DNA from 2 places in the Caulobacter sp. 10L414 genome. Region 1 is predicted to be linked to the other one. Evidence: riboswitches for the same ligand, from Rfam matches in the RefSeq annotation. Region 1 holds a riboswitch; the other holds the start of a gene.
What was found. A riboswitch is a leader RNA that binds a small molecule or an ion and turns the genes downstream of it on or off. The one in region 1 is predicted to bind glycine.

Region 1 (3,394 bases):
AGGCGATGAACGCCCTGCCCGAGAAGTCGGTCGACCTGATCTTCGCCGACCCGCCCTACAACCTTCAACTCGGCGGCGACCTGCTGCGCCCGGACAATTCCAAGGTCGACGCGGTCGACGACCACTGGGACCAGTTCGAGAGCTTCGCCGCCTACGACAAGTTCACCCGCGAGTGGCTGAAGGCCGCCCGCCGCGTGCTCAAGGACGATGGCGCGATCTGGGTGATCGGCAGCTATCACAACATCTTCCGCGTCGGCGTGGCGGTGCAGGACCTGGGCTTCTGGATCCTCAACGACGTCATCTGGCGCAAGACCAACCCGATGCCCAACTTCAAGGGCACCCGCTTCGCCAACGCCCACGAGACCCTGATCTGGGCCTCCAAGAGCCAGAACGCCAAGCGCTACACCTTCAACTACGACGCCCTGAAGATGGCCAATGACGAAGTGCAGATGCGCTCGGACTGGACCATCCCGCTGTGCACCGGCGAGGAGCGCATCAAGGGCGCCGATGGGGCCAAAGCCCACCCGACCCAGAAGCCCGAAGCCCTGCTCTACCGGGTGATCCTGTCGACCACCAAGCCGGGCGACGTGATCCTGGATCCGTTCTTCGGCGTGGGCACCACGGGCGCGGCCGCCAAGCGCCTGGGCCGCAAGTTCATCGGCATCGAGCGCGAGGCCGAATATGTCGAGCACGCCAAGACCCGCATCGCCCAGGTGACGCCGATCGCGCCGCAGGACCTGGAGATGACCGGCTCCAAGCGCGCCGAGCCGCGCGTGCCGTTCGGCGTCATCGTCGAGAACGGCCTGCTGCATCCGGGCGACACGCTGTACTGCGCCAAGGGCGCCCATGCGGCCAAGGTGCGCCCCGACGGCTCGATCGCGGTCGGCGACCTGACCGGCTCGATCCACAAGATCGGCGCCATGGTGCAGTCGGCCCCGGCCTGCAACGGCTGGACCTACTGGCACTTCAAGACCGACGCGGGCCTGGCCCCCATCGACGTGCTGCGCGCCCAGGTGCGCGCGGCCATGCCCCACGCCTGATCGCCTTCAAGTGAAGGAAGGCCCCATCGGCGTTCGCCGCTACTGGACGATCGGCTGCCTGGCCATCGTGCTGACCATGCTGTGCACCTCGGCGCTGCCCGACAAGGCGAGCTTTCCGCTGAACCTGGTCGGGCCGCTGGTGCAGATCGTCGGCTGCGCGGTGCTGGTGATCATCGGCCGGCGTCGGCTGGGCGAGAAGGCCAACCTCGCCTTCATCGGCCCCGTGGCCGGGGCCGCTCTCGTCTGGGGCGTCTATCTGTGGACGGCGAGCTCGGGCATGGGCCCGACGCCCGGACCGTCCGCCTGGCTGGGCGTCACCCTGCTGGGCGTGGCCATGGGCGCGACGCTGCAGTTCCTGGTGCTGGGCTTCGTCGGCCAGGGCGGCGCGGTGAAGAAGGGCTGAGGGCCAAGCCTTCTCCCGCGCACTCTAAACCTCGTCATCCCGGCCGCAGCGAAGCGGAGAGCCGGGACCCAGGGGCCGGCGCAATGCGGTCGCCCCTGGGTCCCGGGTCTGCGGCGCATTCGCGCCTCCGCCCGGGATGACGATCGAGGGTTGGTCGCGCGCCTCGAATCCAGGCGTCGCCGGATCCCCACGCGCCAAGACCTCGGCCGCGCTTGACTCCCTCCCCGCCCTCGCTCATTGACCGCCTGACCCTCGCGGGAGACATCGGGATTCGATCCCGAGGCCGAAGGCGCAACCGCCCCGGAAACGCTCAGGCAAAAGGACCGCGCGGGTTTAGGAACGCTGGAAAGAAGCCTCCCGAAAGGGCGGCTCGCCGAAGGAGCAAGGCTTCTCTTTGGAAGAGGCCGGAATCTCTCAGGCCAAAGGGACAGCGGGGGCGCGACCAACCGGCGAGAGCCGGAACCGTCGCCGACCCCGTTTCGGAGCCCGCCGCGTGTCCACCGACGATCTCAAGAAGACCCCGCTCTACGACGCCCACGTGGCGGCCGGCGCCCGCATGGTTCCGTTCGCGGGCTATTCCATGCCCGTGCAGTACAAGGACGGCGTGCTGAAAGAGCACCTGTGGACCCGCGAGCATGCGGGCCTGTTCGACGTCTCGCACATGGGCCAGGCCCGCCTGCGCGGCGAGAACCCCGCCAAGAGCTTCGAGAAGGTGGTCTCGGCCGACTACCAGGGCCTGAAGGCCGGCAAGCAGCGCTACGGCGTGCTGCTGAACGCGCAGGGCGGCATCATCGACGACTTGATGACCGCCCGTCCCGACGAAGACGGCCTGTTCGTCGTGGTCAATGGCGCCTGCAAGGACAACGACTACAAGATCATCGCCGAGACCCTGGCCGGCGAAGCCACGGTGGAGCGCCTGGAAGACCGCGCGCTGCTGGCCCTGCAAGGTCCCGCAGCCGCCGCCGTGCTGGCCGCCCACGTGCCGGAAGCGGCCGAAATGGTGTTCATGGACGCCAAGGCCCTGACCGCCTTCGGCGTTCCCGCCATCATCTCGCGCTCGGGCTACACCGGCGAGGACGGCTACGAGATCTCGGTGCCGGCCTCGGACGCCGCCCGCATCTGGAACACCCTGCTGGAAGACGAGCGCGTCAAGCCGATCGGCCTGGGCGCCCGCGACAGCCTGCGCCTCGAAGCGGGCCTGCCGCTCTATGGCCACGACCTGGACGAGACGGTCTCGCCGATCGAGGCGGGCCTGAACTTCGCCGTCGGCAAGAGCCGCCGCGAGGCCGGCGACTATCTGGGCGCTGACCGCATCGCCAAGGAACTGGCCGGCGAGCTGGCCCGCGTGCGCGTGAACCTGAAGGTGCTGGAAGGCGCCCCGGCGCGCGAAGGCGCCGACATCGCCGACGCCGACGGAAACGTCATCGGCAAGGTCACCAGCGGCGGTTTCGGCCCCAGCTTCGGCGGCGCCATCGCGATCGGTTTCGTGCCTCCGGCCTACGCCGTAATCGGCGCGACGCTGAAAGTCATCGTCCGGGGCAAGCCGGCGGCCGCAGAGGTCGTAGCCTCCCCGTTCGTTCCCACCCGTTACGTCCGCAAACTTTAGCCGACGCGACAGCCAAAAGTGGACGCCGGTTTTGGCGTCCGTCGCGTCGCAAACATAGAGAAAGGGCCCGACAATGCGCTTCACCAAAGACCATGAATGGGTCGCCGTCGAAGGCGACATCGCCACCGTCGGCATCACCGCCTACGCCGCCGAGCAACTGGGCGACGTGGTGTTCGTCGAAGTTCCGGAAGTCGGCAAGACCGTGGCTCAAGGCGAAGGCCTGGCCGTCGTCGAGAGCGTCAAGGCCGCCTCGGACGTCTACGCCCCGGTGTCGGGCGAGGTCGTGGAAGCCAACGCCGAACTGGGCGATGCGCCGGAAACCGTCAACGCCGCGCCGGAAGCCGG
Region 2 (3,394 bases), on a different contig from region 1:
AGCGTCTGCTGAAAGAAGAGGACGTGCCGCGCAGCCACGCCGCGCTGCTGGCGGCCCTGCGCGACGACCCCGCCCGCTGGCGCGGCCGGATCGCCATGTACGATCCGGAAAAGAGCGGGGTGGGCTTCCTCTACCTGTCGAGCGACACGGTGGTCTATCCGGACGCCTGGGCGCTGTATGACGCCCTGGCGGGCTCGGATCCCGGGCTCTACGTGCCCGGCGCGCCGATCCTGGCCAGCGTCACGGCCGGCCGGCATCTCTTGGCCTATGACATGAACCGCTCCTACGCAGACTGGTGGGCGCGCGGGCAGGGGCCGGATATCGGCTATGTCGTGCCCGACGACTATTACCTGTCGATCGCGCGGGTGGCGTTCATCACCCGTTCGGCGCCCCATCCCAAGGCCGCGCGCCTGTTCCTCGACTACCTGATGTCGGAGGAGGGGCAGCGGCGGCTGGCGCAGGCGCGGCTGACGCCGATCCGCGAGGGGCTGGGCGCGCGCCCGCCGCCGGGCGGCCGTCCGATACGGGTCGGGCCGGCCCTGCTGGCCAATTTCGACCAGGGCCGGCGCGAGGAAATGCTGGCCCGCTGGCGCCGCGCGCGGGGCGATCGCGACTAGGCGCCCGCATTGCGGGCAATTGTCGCCAAATGTTTGTGCAAATTGACCCGCTGGGCCGGGGCTCAGCCCATTTTTACGGCTCGCGCCCGCGCCGCGAAGCTGTCACCGACCTGTCACGCCCCCCTGATCGGTTGAAACCGCAGGGCGATGGCCGATCCCCCTGGGTTGATCGTCAGGAAGAACGTGCCCGCTCATCGCGGCCGGCGCGATGAAAACATGCCGCTTCCACCGGTTTTGCCGACAGCGGAACGCCCGGCCTAACTGATCCTGCTCTTGCGGAAGAGATCAGGTTCGACCCGACGCCGAAGGCGCAACCGCCCCGGAAACGCTCAGGCAAAAGGACCGCGGAGCACAAGGACGCTGGAAAGCAGGCGCGCCTCCAGGAGGAGCGTCTCGCCGAAGGAGCAAGGGCGCGGTGCGTTCCGAATCTCTCAGGCCAACAGGACAGCGGGGGCAGAGGAACGCCTTGCGGTTTCGCGAGCGGCGCGTGGTGCGCCGCTGGCGGATCGCAGCTGCCGGACCGTCCAGTTCATGGGCGTCCGGGGCGGGGGCGACTGTCGACTGCATGTTTGAGAGGGGATCTCACTTGGCATTTTCACGTCACTCCCGCCGCGCCCTGCTGATCGGCGCGAGCATCCTGCCCGCGGCGCTGGCGCTGCACGGCGCGGCCCTGGCCCAGACCTCGGGCGACAAGGCCGACGACAGCGTCGGCGAGATCGTCGTCACCGCCTCGCGCATCGACCGCGCCGGCTTCCAGGCCCCGACCCCGACCGTCCGCGTCACCGACGTCGACCTGGCCGTCGGCGCGCGCCCGAACATCGCCGCGGCCCTGAACGACCTGCCGCAGTTCCGCGCCACCACCTCGGCCCAGACCACCGGCACCAACACCGGCGCCGGCAACGCCCCGCTCGACCTGCGGGGCCTGGGCATCAGCCGCACCCTGGTGCTGATCGACGGTCGCCGCTTCTCGGGCGAGAACGATCTGAACGTGGTGCCCAGCGTGCTGGTCAAGGGCGTCGACGTCGTCACCGGCGGCGCATCGGCCGCCTGGGGCTCGGGCGCCGTGGCCGGCGTCGCCAACATCATGATCGACCGCAACTTCACCGGCGGGAAGCTGGGCGTCGAGGGCGGCGTCTCGTCCTATGACGACGCCGAGCAGGTGCGCGTCGAAGGCGCCTGGGGCACGGGCTTCGCCGACGGGCGCGGTCACTTCGTCATCGGCGGCGAGTTCCTCAACAACGAAGGCGTGGTTCCCAAGAACAGCCGTCCCAACATCGGCCGCTGGGCCACCGTTCCCAACGGCGACGGCCGCTACAAGCTGGCGCCCGACGTGGGCTTCTCGAACGCGGCCTACGGCGGCCTGATCATGTCGGGCGTGCTGAAGGGCAAGGCCTTCAATCCCGACGGCAGCCTGCGCGACTTCGACTACGGCACGGTCAGCGGCACCAACTCGATCGGCGGCGAAGGCCCCTCGAACGACGACCTGTCGCCCCTGGTCACGCCCCAGCGCCGCTATGCGACCATGGCCAGCGTCACCTACGACCTGACCGACAGCGTCAAGCTGACCGCCGAGCTGCGCCACTCGCGCATGTGGAACGACTACATCTGGTTCGGCGACCACAACCGCGGCAACCTGACGATCAAGGCCGACAACGCCTTCCTGCCGACCGCCGTGCGCACCGCCCTGGCCAACGCCGACGAGACCCAGTTCACCATGGGCCGCTTCAACAGCGACCTGTCGTACTCGACCATCGACTTCGAGCGCGTGGCCACCCAGGGCACGATCGCGCTGGACGGTTCGTTCGGCGACGGCTGGCGCTGGAGCGCTTACTACAGCCACGGGGAGAACGAGAACAACATCGACACCCCCGGGTTCCTGCTGACCCAGAACTACGCCAACGCCGTGGACTCGGTGATCAGCCCGACGAGCGGCCAGGCGGTCTGCCGCATCGCCCTGACCGACCCGACCACCAACTGCGTGCCGATCAACCTGTTCGGCGAGGGCTCGCCCTCGGCCGCGGCGATCGCCTACGTCACCGGCACGCCCAGCATGCGCGAGACCTCCAAGCTCGACGTCGGCGGCTTCAGCCTGCGCGGCGAGCCCTTCGAGCTGCCGGCCGGTCCGGTCTCGATCGCCGTCGGCGGCGAGGCCCGCAAGGAGTCGGTCGATCGCTCGGTCGGCGCCCTCGACACGGCCAAGGCCTTCACCTCGTTCAGCTTCTCGGCGATGTCGGGCAGCTTCACGGTCAAGGAAGCCTTCGCCGAAGTGCTGGTGCCCGTCGTCCGCGACGTGCCGGTGCTCAACAAGCTGGAGGTCAATGCGGCCGCCCGCATCAGCGACTACGACACCACCGGCTCGATCTGGTCGTGGAAGCTGGGCGCGACCAACGAGTTCTTCCCGGGCTTCCGGGGCCGGATCACCCAGTCGCGCGACATCCGTTCGGCCAACCTGACCGAGCTCTTCACCACCAGCACGACGGGCTACAACACCATCGTCGACCCGGTGACCAGCTCCAGCGTCTACGTGCTGACCAACGGCGGCGGCAACCAGGCCCTGCAGCCGGAGACGGCCAAGACCTTCACGGCCGGCTTCGTCTATTCGCCGCCGCAGATTCCGGGCTTCAACGTCTCGGTCGACTACTACAACATCGACATCGACGACGTGATCACCACGATCGGCGCCCAGGACATCGTCACCCGCTGCGCCGCCGGCAACCAGGACATGTGCTCGCGGATCACCCGCGACAGCGCCACCAACGCCATCACCCGGATCGTCT

Region 2: linked by a shared signal. The riboswitch ahead of AC1DCG_RS22080 (TonB-dependent receptor domain-containing protein) and the one ahead of gcvT (glycine cleavage system aminomethyltransferase GcvT) in region 1 are both predicted to bind glycine.

The regions. Positions count from the first base shown of each region.
Region 1 covers NZ_JBFTJR010000088.1:1,910-5,303, forward strand. The annotation lists gene AC1DCG_RS23305 (site-specific DNA-methyltransferase) at 1-1,040, shown strand, start outside; gene AC1DCG_RS23310 (hypothetical protein) at 1,051-1,443, shown strand; partial or broken gene AC1DCG_RS23315 (hypothetical protein) at 1,479-1,583, shown strand; glycine riboswitch at 1,689-1,779, shown strand; gene gcvT (glycine cleavage system aminomethyltransferase GcvT) at 1,937-3,049, shown strand; gene gcvH (glycine cleavage system protein GcvH) at 3,123-3,394, shown strand, end outside.
Region 2 covers NZ_JBFTJR010000074.1:7,898-11,291, forward strand. The annotation lists gene AC1DCG_RS22075 (ABC transporter substrate-binding protein) at 1-617, shown strand, start outside; glycine riboswitch at 884-972, shown strand; glycine riboswitch at 976-1,067, shown strand; gene AC1DCG_RS22080 (TonB-dependent receptor domain-containing protein) at 1,204-3,394, shown strand, end outside.